Regions from separate parts of the Pseudomonas sp. B21-031 genome, predicted to be linked through region 3. Evidence: riboswitches for the same ligand, from Rfam matches in the RefSeq annotation. Region 3 holds a riboswitch; each other region holds the start of a gene.

Region 1 (4,110 bases), 830 kb from region 3:
GTTGCAAGGTAGCGGGCAGGTAGTAAAGGAGGTCGTCGAGCACCGGCCGCCCCGTGAGGTATGAAATACCGAAGTCCAGCTGCACGGCCTTCCCGAGCCAGGTCAGGTACTGCTCAAGCAACGGCCGGTCGAGCCCCAACGTATGGCGGACTTCGGCAATGGCCGCGTCAGTCGGCGGGATGTGCGACAGGCGAAGGTAGTCCAGGGCCGGGTCGGTGCTGCCCAGGTGCAGCAGCACGAAGACCAGCAGTGAAACACCGAGCATTACCGGTACCAGCAGTGCCAGCCGCAACAGGATATAGCGCAGCATGTCAGTTTCCCTGCTTCGGTGTCATGGCTTCGAACGGCACGTCGAACAGCGTGCTGCCGAATTGCACATGGGCAACGGAGTCGCGGCGAACGCTGATGGCGGTAAGGTAGGAAATCGGCAGGTACACGGCTTGCTCATGCAGGGTGGTGAGGATGAACCGGTACTGTTCGGCGCGTTGCTGCGCGTCGGTACTTGCCAGTACCTGGCCAATGCGTTGGTCCAGTTCGTCCTTGATCGCCAAACCGCGCTGCGCCATGTAGTCGGCATGGCCGGCATAGCGCATGGAGCTGACAAAGGAGTGCGGGTCGTAGGGCGCTCCCCAGGTGTCGGCGAAGATCATGCCGAAGTCGCCATCGCGCTGGCGCCGGACCAGCCCACCTTCTTCGACCGCACGCAGCTCGATGCGCATGCCGACGTTAGCCAGCTCGCCTTGCAGCACTTCGGCCAGGCTCTTCTGCAGCGCGCTGGTGCCGAGGAACACCAGTTCGATCGACAGCGGTTCACCGGCCTTGCTACGTACCGTCGTGCCTGCCGTCAGGGTCCAGCCGGCAGCGTCAAGTTCGCGAGCGGCTTGGGCAGGGTCGTAGGCGTAGGGTTTCAGGCCGATGTCGGCATAGGGCATGTTGCTGGCGAACAGGGTATCGGCACGGGGCTCGAGGCCATACAGAATCTTGTCGATGATGGCCTGCTTGTTCACCGCCTGGTTGATCGCTTGACGCACGGCCAGGTCACGGGTGGCGCCGTGCCCGGTGTTCATCGCCAGGGTGCGGGTAGCCAGCGGTGCCGAGAGGGCGGTGGCGAAGCCTTGGTCGCGCAGGCGCACGAAGGTGCCGGCGGTAATCTCGCCGGCGGCCCCTTGAATCAGCTCGAGCTCGCCGGCCTGCAGGGCCAGCGCGCGGCTGTTGGGATCAGGGATGACGTTTACCAGCACCTCACCATAGGCCGGCTTTGCGCCCCAGTAAAAGGGGTTGCGGGCAAAGCGGTCATACTCGCCCAAGCGCGATTCGACGCGCATCCATGGGCCGGTGCCGGCGGGTTCGCCAGGTTTGGCCTGTGGGGAGCCGAAGCGCAGCGGGCGCACTTGGGCCAGTTCCATCAGCGTTGGGTAGTACGGGTGCTTGAGCACCAGGCGCAAGGTCAGCCGGTCAAGGGCTTCGATGTGGTCGAGGGTGGTGACCAGCTCCATCCAGCGATGGCGTTGGCTATTGGCCAGGACGGCATCCAGGTTGGCCTTGGCAGCTGCAGCGTCGAATGGCGTGCCGTCACTGAAGCGCACGCCATCTCGCAAGTTGAAGGTGTAGGTCTTGCCATCGTCGGAGACTTGCCAAGCCTGTGCCAACCACGGCTCTACCGTGCCCGCCGAGGTGTAACGCACCAGCGGTTCATACACCATGGCCTGGGCGTACATCTGATTGGGCGAGTAGCCGCGTGGGTCGAGTGGGCCTGCGTTAACGGGCCAGGAATACACCAGCGTCGGGCTTTGTTGGGGGGTGCTGTCTGCGTGTGCGCAGAGGCTTGCGGCGACCATGAGAATGCCCCAGAGGGCGGGCGTTCGTTTAGCTGACTGCTGCTTCACACGGGGTCCCCACTTCGACGGAGGCGTAAGGCTAAAGAGTGGTGGGAATGATGTCCATGCAAAAACTTCTTACTGAACGTTACAAAATGCCGCGCCAGAAAAGGCAGTAGAAAGCCCCGGCGATGATTGAACCGTGACGCGTTCGCCCAGGGCCTGAAGTGGCGAGTTCAGGCGACCTGTTTGCCATAAGCCGGTTGACGCAGCGGCCTTTTGATGGTCATCTGCGCGCCTGTTTCAGGTGCCCCCTGCCGCCGTGCATGGGGTGAAACGGGAAGCCGGTTCGTCATCGTTCGATGATCAGTCCGGCGCTGCCCCCGCAACGGTATGCGAGCGAAGCATTCAAGACACCACTGTGCCCTGGCATGGGAAGGTGAATGCTTCATGACCCTCGCGAGCCCGGAGACCGGCCTGAAGCATCGTTTGGCAAACCCGCGGTGGGCGGGCGCAGGCCGGTTTCCGTGGGCGTGCTCGCCCGCGATTCCTCTTTGCGTTGTTCCCTCCGGGATTCTTTCATTCCTGCTTCAAGTGGAACGACATGTCCCGTTATTCGCTGTTCAGTTCTCTGCCAGGTACGCTGCTGCACGCCAGCCTGGTGCCCTGTGTGTTTCTCTCTGTTGCTGCCCACGCCGCCGAGGCGGACAACGCCCTGGCGCTACCGGCCACGGACATTACCGGCACGGCCGAGCACAACCCTCAGCCCGACTTGCATACCCCAGGCACCAGTGGCTCGCGGCTTGGCCTGACGCCGCTGGAAACGCCGGCCAGCGTGACCAGTATCAGTGCCGAGCAAATCCTTACGCGCAACAACGCCACGGTGCAGGACGCGGTCACCCGTTCACCCGGCATCACCTTCATCGGCACCCCCGGTAACGGCGGCACGGCCTTGTCGGCCCGCGGCTTCACCGGGCACAGCTCGACCATGCAGTTGTACGACGGTACCCGGCTGTACGTGGGCGCCGGCACCGTGACCTTCCCGGTCGATACCTGGTCGGTCGAGCGCATCGATGTGCTGCGCGGCCCGGCCTCGGTGTTGTACGGGGAGGGCGCCACCGGTGCGGTGGTCAACGTCGTGCCGAAGAAGCCTTTTGAAGGCGAAATCCGCAATCACCTGCGCCTGGGCTACGGTTCGGATGACCGTCGGCAGATGGCCTTGGACAGCGGCGGCTCGCTGACCGACACCTTGAGCTACCGCCTGAACCTCAACAAGCTGGCCAGCAACGGCTGGGTCGACCGGGGCGATTCGCAGAGCGTCGCCATCAGTGGCGCGCTGCGCTGGCAGCCCAGCGATGAACTGAGCTTCACCCTCAGCCACGACTACGGTGACCAGGACCCGCAGCAGTACATGGGGACGCCGTTGGTGGACGGTCATTACCGCGAGTCGCTGCGCGATCATAACTACAACGTCGACAACGCCAAGGTGCATTACAACGACCAGTCGACGCGGCTGGTCACCGACTGGGTGATCAACGACAACTTCACCGCCAGCAACCAGCTGTACTTCCTCAAGGCCCAGCGCCGCTGGCGCAACGCCGAGACCTACACCTGGCTACCAGGCGACCAGGTGCGGCGCAGCAGCTTCATCAGCATCAAGCAGACCCAGGAACAGCTTGGCGATCGCCAGTCGTTCACCCTGCAACATTCGCTGTTCGGCCTGGACAGCCAGACCGTGGTGGGCGCCGACTACAACACGATCCGTTTCGTGCGCAAGCACGACTTCGGCAACACCCTGACCGATACCGTGCCGTTGTCCGGTTCCGGTGGGGGCGAGTACATCAGCAACGACCCTTACCGCTCGCGCGAAGCCAACCAGGCCAAGCAGTTCTCGCTGTTCGCCGAAAACCGCACGCAACTCACCGAGCGCCTGTCGTTGATCACCGGTGCACGCCGCGACCAGGTGCACCTGAACCGCGACGACCTGGATGCCGATACCCGCACCGATCGCAGCTTGTCTGGCGACAACTGGCGCGCCGGTCTGGTGTTCGCGCTGACTGAGGACCTGTCGGTTTACGGCCAGTACGCCACCAGTACCGAAGGTGTGAGCAACCTGCTCACCCTCAACGCCACGCAGCAGCAATGGGACCTGAGCACTGCCAAACAGACCGAAGCCGGCATCAAGCACAGGCTGCCTGACGGGCGAGGCGAGTGGACCCTGGCGGCGTATCACATCGTCAAGAAAAAGCTGCTGAGCACCGACCCGCTCAACCCCACGCTGCAACAGCAGGTT
Region 2 (4,110 bases), 460 kb from region 3:
TGGTTCTGCACCTGCATCGGGTTGGCCAAGCGCAAGCTGGGGTAATCCTCAGGCAATTGCTCGGCGGTATCGGCAAGCAATGCCAGGTGTGAATCGCCGCTGCAGAGGATCACCAGTTCGGCGGGTGTCTGGCCGAGGTCGGCAATGCTGTCATCCGGCACGAAGCCGCCGGGCTGGGTCCGCAGCAGGTGCATGGGTCAGGCGCCCAAGGCCTGGCGCAGACGCGCTTCGAGCTGCACGGCATCCAGGTCCTGACCGATCAGCACCAGGCGCGTGATACGCGGTTCGTCAGCGCGCCAGGCGCGATCGAAGTGCTTGTCGAAGCGGGTACCCACGCCTTGCACCAGCAGGCGCATCGGCTTGCCCGGGATGGCGGCGAAACCTTTGGCGCGCAGGATGCCGAACTCGACCACCAACTGGGTCAGGGCATCGAGCAACAGGCTTTCGTCGGCTTCTGGCAGGTCAATGGAGATCGAATCGAAGGCGTCGTGGTCATGATCGTCGTGATCATCGCCATCGTGGTGCGAATCGTGGTGGGTACGGCGGCCATCGATGTGCACCTCAGACTCGGCGCCCACGCCCAGCAGTACGTCCAGTGGCAGACGGCCACTGCTGGCCTCGATCACCTTGACCGCGGGCGGCAGCTCTTCGGCCACCTCGGCGCGGACCTTGGCCAGGCCTTCGGCGTCGATCAGGTCGGCCTTGTTCAGCACCACCAGGTCGGCACTGGCCAATTGGTCGGCGAACAGTTCGTGCAGCGGCGACTCGTGGTCCAGGTTCGGGTCGAGCTTGCGCTGTGCGTCCACCTGGTCTGGGTAGGCGGCAAAGGTGCCGGCCGCCACAGCCGGGCTGTCGACCACGGTAATGACCGCATCGACGGTGCAGGCGTTACGGATTTCTGGCCACTGGAAGGCCTGTACCAACGGCTTTGGCAGGGCCAGGCCACTGGTTTCAATGAGGATGTGGTCAAGGTCACCACGGCGTGCGACCAACTCGCGCATGACCGGGAAGAACTCTTCCTGCACGGTGCAGCACAGGCAGCCATTGGCCAGCTCGTACACGCGGCCGCTGGCCTCTTCTTCGGTGCAACCGATGCTGCACTGTTTGAGGATCTCGCCATCAATGCCCAGTTCGCCAAATTCATTGACGATCACCGCGATACGGCGGCCCTGGGCGTTGTCGAGCATGTGGCGAAGCAAGGTGGTCTTGCCCGAACCGAGGAAGCCGGTAACGATGGTGACGGGGAGTTTGGCCAGTGTTTTCATGTCGCGATGCCCTTGGCAAGATGGCGCGGGCATGCAGGACGAAAGCCACGGGCCAGGTCGGCCGGGCTTGTTCGCCACCGGATCACCCCGCCCGGTTGAAAGTCGAAATCGCCTCGAGGCAGGTCTCCTGGCTTGCACCGTACCTGCCGTGCTTTGAATAGCAGGGCTGGAGGGCGCGACGCCTTCCCGCGCGCTTGCGCAGTGGCTGTGTCGGCCCGTTGTCGGTGCTTACAGTTGCGGGGGCAGCCGCGGCTTGTACCGCGTTCCCGTCTTAGCTTCGGCCTGGCCGAAGAACCTCGAAGTGGCAAGGCTACGCAGTGGCTGGCAGGTGGTCAACCATTGCCGTCGGCCATTGCGCGACAGGCGCACAAGCAACGGCGCATCTACGCTACAGTTGCACCTTCATCAACGGCCAAGGACGCCCTATGCCGCTCGCCCCCGCCATCCCGGTACTGCGTATTTTCTCGGTCGAAAAAGCCAAAGAGTTCTACCTCGACTTCCTCGGCTTCAGCCTGGACTGGGAACACCGCTTCAGCCCGGACCTGCCCCTGTACGCGCAAATCCACCGCGATGGGCTGATCCTGCACCTAAGCGAACACCACGGCGATGCCACCCCGGGCTCGACCGTGTTCGCCCGCCTCGACGACCTGCGCGCCCTTGAGCGCGAACTGCAGGACAAACGCTACGGCTACGCCCGCCCCGAAGCCGAGCGCCTGGACTGGGGCCTGCAGATGCAGGTCCATGACCCGTTTGGCAACCGCCTGCGCTTCTGCCAGCAAATCGATGATGAGGCCGCGCAATGAAGGCCATGGGCAAGCGCGAAATGGCCCGTGTGGAGCGTGAGCTGGTGGTTTGTTTGACGGAGGCCTGCGAAACGGCCAAGGCAGAGATTGTCGGGTTCACCTGGCTTACCCATCACCTTGACCCCGACAGTTTTCCTGCCAGCCTGCGCATTACCTGGGTATTTGAGCGCGAGGCAGACAAAGCTGCAGCGCTGGCTGGGGTGGCCAAAGCGCGGATGCTGGCGTTGACCTGTCAGGCGCTTGATGAAGTGGGGATACGGCTGGATCACCCGGCCTGGCATGTGCGCTTTGACAGTGAAGAGGCTTGTAGCCGTAGCCACGGCGGGGATTGGGGTAAGCGGTTGCGGGGGCGCTGAGATAGAAGTAGTGGCCCGGGTGTATGGCGGAGGGTCTTCGGCGCTCTCGAGATCGAGCCCCGCGCGGGCGGCGCTCGGCCTCATAGCCGCCGCAAAACCCCAGACATACGCCCTCCCCCCACCCAATCGCACGCTGTTTCGTGACTGGCCGTTCCCGATCCGCGACGGATGTATTATCGTGGCGTGGTGCGCATATAACAGCAGCCCGAGCGATCGGGCATCTGCAAGACAATCGAGGGTGTCATGAGTAACGAGAGCATTAACTGGGACAAGCTGGGTTTCGACTACATCAAGACCGATAAACGCTACCTGTCCGTATGGCGCAATGGCGAGTGGGACAAGGGCACCCTGACCGAAGACAACGTACTGCACATCAGTGAAGGCTCCACTGCCCTGCACTACGGCCAGCAGTGCTTCGAGGGCCTGAAGGCCTACCGTTGCAAGGACGGCTCGATCAACCTGTTCCGCCCGGACCAGAACGCCGCACGCATGCAGCGCAGCTGCGCCCGCCTGCTGATGCCACACGTGCCGACCGATGTGTTCATCGAGGCGTGCAAGCAAGTGGTCAAGGCCAACGAGCGTTTCGTGCCGCCCCATGGCAAAGGCGCCCTGTACCTGCGCCCGTTCGTGATCGGCACCGGTGACAACATCGGCGTGCGCACCGCCCCCGAGTTCATCTTCTCGGTCTTCGCCATCCCGGTTGGCTCGTACTTCAAAGGCGGCATGAAGCCGCACAACTTCCAGATCTCCAGCTTCGACCGCGCCGCCCCGCAAGGCACCGGCGCGGCCAAGGTCGGTGGCAACTATGCCGCCAGCCTGCAGCCGGGCGCTGAAGCCAAGAAGGCCAACTTCGCCGACGCCATCTACCTCGATCCGCTGACTCACACCAAGATCGAGGAAGTCGGTTCGGCCAACTTCTTCGGCATCACCGCCAACAACGAGTTCGTGACTCCGAAATCGGCCTCCGTGCTGCCAGGCATCACCCGCCTGTCGCTGATGGAACTGGCGTCCTCGCGCCTGGGCCTGAAAGTGATCGAAGGCGATGTCGAGATCAACAACCTCGACCGTTTCATCGAAGCAGGCGCTTGCGGTACCGCTGCGGTAATCACCCCGATCGGTGGCATCGAGTACAACGGCAAGCTGCACGTCTTCCATGACCTGGAAAAAGTCGGCCCGGTAACCCAAAAGCTCTACAACGAGCTGACCGGCATCCAGAGCGGTGACGTCGAAGCACCAGCAGGCTGGATCGTCAAGGTCGCCTGAGGCGCCATGCTAGCCTGACAAAGGGGCATGCCAGATGATGGCATGCCCCTTTTTTTGGCTGCAGGGTCGGGCCCGATCCGCCAGATGAATTTTTCTTAAATCGCCGTTTGTCTATTCTTTGGCACAATCAAGCCTCTATTCGCCGCCCAGGAACCAGCATGCCACGCGTACTGACCATCGAAGACGACGCCGTCACCGGCCAGGAAATCGTCGCCGAACTCTCCAGCCACGGCCTGGACGTGGATTGGGCCGACAATGGCCGGGAAGGCCTGGCCAAGGCGATTGCCGGTGGCTACGACCTGATTACCCTGGACCGTATGCTGCCCGAAGTCGATGGCTTGACCATCGTCACGACCTTGCGCAACCTGAAAATCGCCACGCCGATCCTGATGATCAGCGCCCTGTCCGACGTTGACGAACGCG
Region 3 (4,110 bases):
TCAGCCAAGGCTTGGCGCAGCAGGTTTTCGAGGGTGTCCGCCGGGCAACCCCGGCGGCAGCCAAAGCCGGCGTACAGCGCCGGCAGGGTGGCGTCTAAAACCATCAGGCCTGGCTGGAGCGGCGGTACAGCCACGCGCTGAACAGGCCCAGGGCGAGCCAGAAGGCGGCGTTTGTCAGCCAGCTGGCGACCTTGAACTGGGCTTCCAGGGCTTCAGGGGCGAGGCTTTGATGCACCTCAGGTTGCGGTGCACCGATGACATGCGGCAGTACCAGTAGCACGGCGCCTAGCGCTTTCACCAGCCAGTGGCGGGCAAATACCAACAGGGCCAGGCCCAGTGCGGTTGCGCTTGCAGTGCCGATCCACCAGGCCTGGCGTTGCCCCAGGTCAGCGGCAGCGGTGCCCGGCAGCTCGGGCGGCAGGCCCAGGGTCGGGGCCAGGCAGAACACGGCGAACCCCGCCAGGCCCCACAGGGCGCCGGTGGCCGCGCGCTTGGGTTCACGCAGGCTGTACAGGGCGACCAGTATCAGCGCGAAGCCGACCGCTACCACCAGGTTGCCCCCGGTGGTGGACAGCACGCGTTGCCAGCCGTCTTCAGGCGACCAGGCTTCTGCGCTGTGTTCATGGGCAGCGGCCCCTTCGGCGCCGTGTTCGTGATGTTCGGCAACAGGGGCTGCGGATTCGTAGGTTTCTGCTTCAAGGATCAACGGGGCAACCCAGAAGTTTTGCAGCAGGGTCAGCAGCAAGGCCGCAAGCAGCCCGCTGAAGCCCGCGGTACGGGCAATGCGCATGATCATGGGGCGTACTCAGTGGCAGGGGAAGGCGGCGCTGTGGCGGGTGTCGTGCGCCGCGTTGTGCACGGCTTCGATGTGCGAGAAGCCGGCAAAGTACACCAGGCACAGGCCCAGCAGGCTGGCGCCGACGGCGATGACGACACGCTGACTGAGGGTGACGGGGGTGGCAATGCTGTGTTTGGCGCTGGTGACGGGCATGACGCGTTCCTCTGCTTTTTGTGGGCAATGGGCAAGCGCGGCAGCCCCGAACGTGATCCGCCCAGGGGAATGCGACAGCGCCCGCCCACCGCGGGGTGTTCATGAACGTCAGGCCGGTCTCCGGGCTCACGAGGAGGAGCAGGGCTCCTGAAAAGCGCCCCTTCCCATGCCAGATGATGCGGCACAGTGGTCTAGACGCTTCGCTCGCTTACCGTTGCGGGGGCAGCACCGGCTTGGTCGCGCCCTAGTCGAGGGCCTACGACGCACCGGTTTCCCGTTTCACCCCCTGAGGGGCACCTGAACGCGAGGCATTAGGAGACCACGAGGCAGGTTTTCCGTCAATTGCACAGCGGTGTGCGCGTGAAAAGTATTTCAGAAGTTGTAGGTTAGCAATTTTCGGGTTTTGCAGTGCCTGTGAGTTCCAGCGCCGCCCGTGCGGCGCTCGGCCTCACAGGCGCCAAAAAAATCCAGCCATGCACTAAGCCGTCCGCGCGCTACGTCCAGCCTCCCGCTGCGCCACCAACCCGCGAATCCGCGGAATCAGTTCCTGCCCATACTCCACCGCATCGCGCAACTGATCGAACCCGCGGAACAGGAAGGTGCTAACCCCCAGGTCGTAGTACGCCAGCGCCGCCTCAGCCACCTGGTCCGCCGTCCCTACCAGCGACGTCGAGTTGCCTGCGCCACCGCCCAACGCGGCAATCTCGGTCCACAGCCGGGTGTCATGCACCTTGCGCTGGCTGGCCAACTGCAACAGGCGCTCTGAGCCGGTGTTGCTCTTGCCGAAGTTCTTCTCGCGGCGGTTGCCCTGGCGGAGGCCGATGCGCGTCTGCGCATCGGCCAGAATGCGCTCGGCACGGTCCCAGGCTTGCTCCTCGGTAGCCCCCAGGATCGGCCGCAGCGACAGGCTGAAGCGGATGTGCTTTTCACGCCCATAACGGGCCGCAGCCTTGCGCACTTTGGCAATACGCTCGCGCACCTGCTCCAGCGGTTCGCCCCACATCATGTACACGTCGGCATGCTTGGCCGCGACTTCGACGGCTGCATCCGAAGCACCGGAGAAGTAGATGGGCAGCGGCTGCACGGGCTTGACCAGGGTCAGGTTGTCTTCGACCCGGTAGTGCGTGCCGTTATGGTCGAAGGGTTCGGTGCGGGTCCAGGTGTCGCGCAGCACCTGCAGGTACTCGTCGGTACGGGCATAGCGGGCGTCCTTGTCGAGGAAGTCGCCGTCGCGCTGCAGGTCGCCGCTGTCGCCGCCGGTGATGACGTTGATCGAGGCGCGACCACGGCTCAACTGGTCAAGGGTGGCGAACTGGCGAGCGGCGAAGGTCGGGGCCTGAAAGCCCGGGCGGTGTGCGACCAGCAGGCCGATGCGCTCGGTCAGTGCGGCGACGTAGCTGGCCAGGATCAGCGAGTCGGGTGCGCTGGTGTTGACCGCCAGCAGCGCCTTGTCGAAGCCGCCGTACTCCTGGGCCTGGGAGAATGCCTTGATGAAGTCAAGGTCGACCAGCGGGCCGCGTGGTGCCTGTGATTCGCTACCTTCCTGGGGGCCAATGAGGCCAATGAATTCGAGGCTCATGGAACAGAACTCCTTGTTGGGGTGGGGTCAGGCAACGGCCGGCTGGGTGCGGCGCTGGGTGTTGCGGTTTTCCGGCACGCTGAGGCCGAAGTTGTCGCGCAGGGTGGTGCCGGTGTAGGCGCTGCGCACCAGGCCACGGGCCTGCAGCAGCGGCACCACCTGCTCGGTGAAGGACTGCAGGCCGTCGGGGAGCAGCGCGTTGATGATGAAACCGTCGGCGGCGCCCTGTTCGAACCAGTGCTGCAGGGCATCGGCCACCTGTGCCGGGGTGCCAACGAAGTCGCGGCGGGGGCGCGAGAAGCGCAGCGCCAATTCGCGCAGGGTCAGGCCTTCGTCGCGGGCCAGTTGCTTGAGCTGGTCCGAGGTGCCCTTGTGGCTGTCGTTGCCCAAGGTGCCGAGGTCGGGGAAGGGCGCGTCCAGGTCATGCTGACTGAAGTCGTAGTCGTTGAACGGGCGGCCAAGGGCGACCAGTGCGTCCTCGATGCTTACCAGGTCCACGGCCTGCTGGTAGCGCTGCTCGACTTCCTCGGCGTCACGGCCAACGATAGGGCGGATGCCGGGCAGGATGAACAGCGCGTCGGGGTTGCGACCATGGCGTGAGGCGCGTTGCTTGAGGTCTTGGTAATAGGCATGGGCGTCGTCGAACGACTCGGGGCTGACGAAGAGGGCATCGGCGTTCTGTGCCGCGAAGTTGCGACCCTCTTCTGACACGCCAGCCTGGAAGATCAGCGGTTGGCCCTGCGGTGAACGTTGGATGTTCAGCGGGCCCTTGACCTTGAAGAACTCGCCCTGGTGGCCCAAGGTGTGCAGTTTGGCCGGGTCGAAGAACTGCCCGCTTTGTTTGTCACGGGTGAAGGCGTCGTCTTCCCACGAGTCCCACAACCCCTTGACCACGTCCACGTGCTCGCGAGCAATTCTGTAGCGCACAGCATGGGGCGGGTGTTCGGCCTTGCCGAAATTGTCGGCGGTACCCGAAAGCCAGGAAGTGACCACGTTCCAGCCGGCGCGCCCGCCGCTGATAAGGTCCAGCGAGGCGAACTGGCGCGCCACCTGAAACGGCTCGGTGTAGCTGACGGTGACCGTGGCCACCAGGCCGATGTGGTCGGTTACCGCAGCCAATGCCGAGAGGATGGTCAGCGGCTCGAAACGGTTGAGGTAGTGAGGGCTGGAGCGGGCGTGGATGTGCAGGCTGTCGGCGATGAAGGCGAAGTCGAACTTCGCCGCCTCGGCCAACTTCGCCTGTTGTTTGTAGAAACCAAAATTGACGCTGGCATCGGCAAGCGCCTGAGGGTGGCGCCATTCGCCCCAGCCGTGGCCGACGCCATGGATCATGGCGCCCAGGCGGATCTGTCGTTTGCTCATGGGAATACCTGTGGGTTGTGCTGCAAATGGAATCGATACCGCCATGCGTCACCGCGCGCGGGGGCGCCGGTGAAGCAGGGTGAGTGATAGGGAAGGGGCATGCGTGCAAGGCTCCTGGCGTGGTCGTGGTGGACGGCCTCCGCCAGGAATGGGGTCGGTCTGGAGTGACCTTAGCGGG
Region 4 (4,110 bases), 640 kb from region 3:
GCGGATGAGCCGGTGGTGGAAAAACCGCCACTGTTGATCGGGCGCAAGAACATCGAAGCCCGCGTGTCGCGCCGCCGGGGGCGTTAGCCGACGGTAGGAGCAGCCTTGTGCTGCTAAAAGGTCAACGCATGCATCATGCGGGTCATCGCCTGCAATGGCCCCTTCGCAGCGCAAGGCTGCTCCTACACAAACCGCGGTGTTGGCAAATCGCTGCTTAGAACGCCAAGCCGACCTTGAAGCCAAACTCATCACGCTTGAGTTTGGTGTTGTCCGCCACGGGCGAGTCGCCATCCAGCTTGTATTCGGTGCGGGTATAGTAGACCCCCGCCTGTACCGGCATGCCGCCCTGCTGGTTCATCAGCAGGGTGACCTCGGCATAGGGGTTGGTGCGGTCTTTAAGGTCCACGGTGTCACTGCCGAAATCATCGACCTTCAGGCGCGCACGACCATCAAGGGTATGGCGCGCGCCCACCTCCACGCGCAGGGTCGACGCATCGAATTGATGGTTGTAACCCAAGGCCGCCTTGGCGAAGGGCGACTTGACCGTGAGTTTGGTGTCCAGGTCGTTGATTTCGGGCTCGAAGCGCGACCAGCTGTAGCCGCCGCCCACGGTCACATCGACAAAGTTGCGCGCATCCAGTGCAGCACGCCAACCGAGGTCGAGATCGGCCTGGGCTTCCTTGAGTTTGTTGTCATTCTTCTTGCCGTACTTGGCCTCGGCACCGATCTGGTAGATGAAGCCGGACTCGGCGGTCATCTTGTTGCCGAAGGTGGCGAATACACCGCCCTGCCCCAAGTGTTCCTTGTCGGTTTCGCTACCGCCTTCGAATTTGAAGTCGTTGTAGGCACCCAGCAGGCCGAGGGTGAACAGCGGGTCGGTACTGGGCGCTGCGGTGGCCGCCAAAGGCGAAGCGATCAAGGCGAGCAGGCAAGTGTGACGCAGCAGGTGACGAGCGGACATGCGTGAAGTCTCCATGACGTGAAAACAGTGATAACGAGCGGTTCGAGAGACACGCTTTGGAGAAAGTTCGAAAAAATTCATTGAGAGCGTCTGCCTTGAGCTATGCAGTGCCTATGAGATCGAGCGCCGCCCGCGCGGCGCTTCGCAGCACAAGGCTGCTCCCACATCTGTTTCGGGCCAATTATTCCTGGGGCATGGGCGCGCGCAGGCACAGGCGTAACTGGCCCGAAACAACTGTAGGAGCAGCCTTGTGCTGCGAAGCGCCGCGCGAGCGGCGCTCGATCTCATAGGCGCCAACCCCCTCATGCCATGCACCCCCTCCAAATCCCCATTGCTGGCCACCCAATTTAAGTTATAAGATAACGTTTCATTTGACACCTATTCCTACCAGCGACCTTCCATGACTAGCGCCAGCGCCACCCCCACCCTGCTTACCCAGCGCCTGCAGAGCATCGATGCCCTGCGCGGCCTGGTCATCCTGTTCATGCTCCTGGACCACGTCCGCGAGACCTTCTTTCTGCACCGCCAGGTCAGCGACCCGATGGCCATCGACGTCACCGACCCGTCGTTGTTCTTCAGCCGTACCCTGGCCCACCTGTGTGCGCCGGTGTTTGTCCTATTGACTGGCCTTTCGGCCTGGCTGTATGGCGAGAAGTACCAGGGCCGTAGCGATGTCTCGGTCTTTCTGTTCAAACGTGGGCTGTTCCTGGTGGCGCTGGAGTTCACCCTGGTCAACTTCGCCTGGACCTTCCAACTGCCCCCCAGCGTGATCTACCTGCAGGTGATCTGGGCCATCGGCGTGAGCATGATCGCCCTGTCCCTGCTGGTGTGGTTGCCACGGGCAGCGCTGATCGCCCTGGGTGCAATCATCGTTGCCGGGCACAACCTGCTCGACAGCCTGCACTTCGGCGCTGAGTCGGCCCTGCACGTGCCGTGGGCGATCCTACACGACCGTGGCTGGCTGGCGTTCTCCGACCACCTGCGCCTGCGCACCTCCTACCCGGTGCTGCCCTGGATCGGCGTCATCGCCTTGGGCTACGGCCTTGGCCCCTGGTTTGCCCGTGGCAGCGACGCAGGCCAACGCCAGCACCGCCTGCTGCTGGCCGGGGTGATCGCACTGCTTGGTTTTGTCGTGCTGCGCATGCTCAACGGCTACGGCGAGGCACCCTGGAGCGGGTACCCGACGTTGACGCAGACGCTGATGAGCTTCTTCAACATCACCAAGTACCCGCCATCCTTGCTGTTCCTGGCCCTCACCCTGGGCTGTGGCCTGCTGCTGTTGCGCGCCTTCGAGCGTGCCGGCCAGGCCCGCTGGATCAACGCCCTGGCGGTTTACGGTGCAGCACCGATGTTTTTCTACCTGCTGCACCTGTATGTGCTGAAGCTGCTTTACCTGGCCTGCGTCGCGCTGTTCGGCCACAACCAGGTGGATTACTTCGGCTTCGACGGCATCGGCGCCGTTTGGCTGGGCGCCGCCTTGCTCGCCGTGTCGCTGTACCTGCCAGTACGCAGCTTCGCGCGGTTGAAGGCGCGTCGGCGTGACATCACCTGGCTCAAGTACTTCTGAAAAGCGTTTTCACCCGGCTGCCTGATGGTCTACCATGCCGGCCGCCGGTTTCCACCACGGAATTAATAGGGAATCCCAAGCTCGCTAACGCGGGCCAAACGGAACTGCCCCCGCAACTGTAGGTGCCGAGCCTGCTCCATCGATGCCACTGGACAACACTGTCCGGGAAGGCTGGAGCCGGGCCATGACGCACCAGTCAGGAGACCTGCCGGCGCAAAAACACCAACCGGCGGGGTGTCCGGGATGGCCATCTCCACCCTTTTCAGGGTGCTGCCCCCTGCCGTGTGCATGGGGCTCGGCGATGCCTGTCCGTGCGTTCATTCCGTGAACCCTTCGATAGGAGATCGCCCCCTCATGCTGCCTCGTCTTGCCGCTTTGATCGCCGGCCTCGGCCTCACCAGCCTGGCCCAGGCTGCCGCCACCCACTACCCACTCACGGTCGACAACTGCGGCATGCCGCAGACCTTCGCCCACGCGCCCGAGCGTGCAGTGACCATTGGCCAGGCCGGCACCGAGATGCTCTACGCACTGGGGCTGGGCGACAAGCTGGCCGGTACCTCGCTGTGGTTCAACAACGTGCTGCCCGAGTACAAGGCGCTGAACGACAAGGTCGAGCGCCTGGCCGACAACGACCCCAGTTTCGAGGCGGTGGTCGGCAAGCGTCCGCAACTGGTGGCCGTACAGTTTGAATGGATGGTCGGCGCACAAGGCGTGGTCGGCACCCGCGAGCAGTTCGACGAGCTGAAGATCCCGACCTACCTGCTGCCGTCGGACTGCGAAGGCAAGGACAACCTGGTGGGGGCCGACGGCACCCGCCTGCAGGCGTTCCAGGTAGACAGCATCTACAAGAGCGTCCACCAGTTGGCCGAAATCTTCGACGTGCAGGACCGCGGCGCCGCGTTGAACGCCGACCTCAAAGGCCGCCTGGACAGTGCCAAGGCGCACTTGGCTGGCAAGGATTTGTCGAACACCTCGGCGCTGTTCTGGTTCTCCAGCGCCGACCTGGATATCGACCCCTACGTCGCCGGCCGCCAAGGGGTGGCTGACTTCATGCTGCGTACCCTGGGGGTGCGCAATGTGGTCGAGTCCACCGAAGAATGGCCGACCGTGGGCTGGGAAACCCTGGCCAAGGCCAACCCGACCTGGTTGATCATCGCCCGCATGGACCGTCGCCGCTTCCCGGCAGACGACTACCAGAAAAAGCTCGAATTCCTGCGCAACGACCCGGTTACCCGCAACATGGACGCAGTGAAGAACGACCGCATCATCGTCCTCGACGCCGACGCCATGCAGGCCGGCATCCGCCTGTTCCGTGGCCTGCAGACGCTGTCGACGGCGTTCGCCAGCGGTAAAGCAGCCCAGTGATGAGCCGCCTGTTGCCCTACAGTGCACTGGCCCTGGCAGCCCTGTGTGTCGCGCTGGTGGCCGGCACGGCGATCGGCGAGAGCAACCTGGGGCCGAACGTGGTCTACCAGGTGCTGGCCAATCACCTGTGGCAGGCCGGTTACCTGGTCGACCCGATCGATGCCGGTATTGTCTGGAACTACCGCCTGACCCGCACCCTGGTCGCCGCCGCCTGTGG

The links. Region 3 has a riboswitch for cobalamin ahead of LOY53_RS12190 (CbtB-domain containing protein). Riboswitches for the same ligand answer to the same signal wherever they lie in the genome.
Region 1: it holds a riboswitch for cobalamin, as region 3 does, so the genes downstream of both, LOY53_RS15735 (TonB-dependent siderophore receptor) here and LOY53_RS12190 (CbtB-domain containing protein) in region 3, are expected to answer to the same signal.
Region 2: it holds a riboswitch for cobalamin, as region 3 does, so the genes downstream of both, cobW (cobalamin biosynthesis protein CobW) here and LOY53_RS12190 (CbtB-domain containing protein) in region 3, are expected to answer to the same signal.
Region 4: it holds a riboswitch for cobalamin, as region 3 does, so the genes downstream of both, LOY53_RS09495 (ABC transporter substrate-binding protein) here and LOY53_RS12190 (CbtB-domain containing protein) in region 3, are expected to answer to the same signal.

What each region holds. Positions count from the first base shown of each region.
Region 1 covers NZ_CP087181.1:3,578,252-3,582,361, reverse strand. Annotated here, with positions in the region: gene nikB (nickel ABC transporter permease subunit NikB) at 1-310, opposite strand, end outside; gene nikA (nickel ABC transporter substrate-binding protein) at 312-1,886, opposite strand; cobalamin riboswitch at 2,106-2,313, shown strand; gene LOY53_RS15735 (TonB-dependent siderophore receptor) at 2,422-4,110, shown strand, end outside.
Region 2 covers NZ_CP087181.1:3,208,712-3,212,821, forward strand. Annotated here, with positions in the region: gene cobN (cobaltochelatase subunit CobN) at 1-194, opposite strand, end outside; gene cobW (cobalamin biosynthesis protein CobW) at 198-1,265, opposite strand; cobalamin riboswitch at 1,365-1,579, opposite strand; gene LOY53_RS14020 (glyoxalase superfamily protein) at 1,691-2,068, shown strand; gene LOY53_RS14025 (hypothetical protein) at 2,065-2,424, shown strand; gene LOY53_RS14030 (branched-chain amino acid aminotransferase) at 2,668-3,687, shown strand; gene LOY53_RS14035 (response regulator transcription factor) at 3,846-4,110, shown strand, end outside.
Region 3 covers NZ_CP087181.1:2,745,649-2,749,758, forward strand. Annotated here, with positions in the region: gene LOY53_RS12180 (cobalamin biosynthesis protein) at 1-86, opposite strand, end outside; gene LOY53_RS12185 (CbtA family protein) at 104-796, opposite strand; gene LOY53_RS12190 (CbtB-domain containing protein) at 806-991, opposite strand; cobalamin riboswitch at 1,085-1,307, opposite strand; gene LOY53_RS12195 (LLM class flavin-dependent oxidoreductase) at 1,470-2,570, opposite strand; gene LOY53_RS12200 (LLM class flavin-dependent oxidoreductase) at 2,598-3,932, opposite strand.
Region 4 covers NZ_CP087181.1:2,107,722-2,111,831, reverse strand. Annotated here, with positions in the region: gene LOY53_RS09510 (GNAT family N-acetyltransferase) at 1-87, shown strand, start outside; gene LOY53_RS09505 (outer membrane beta-barrel protein) at 215-961, opposite strand; gene LOY53_RS09500 (DUF1624 domain-containing protein) at 1,362-2,528, shown strand; cobalamin riboswitch at 2,557-2,756, shown strand; gene LOY53_RS09495 (ABC transporter substrate-binding protein) at 2,883-3,893, shown strand; gene LOY53_RS09490 (iron ABC transporter permease) at 3,893-4,110, shown strand, end outside.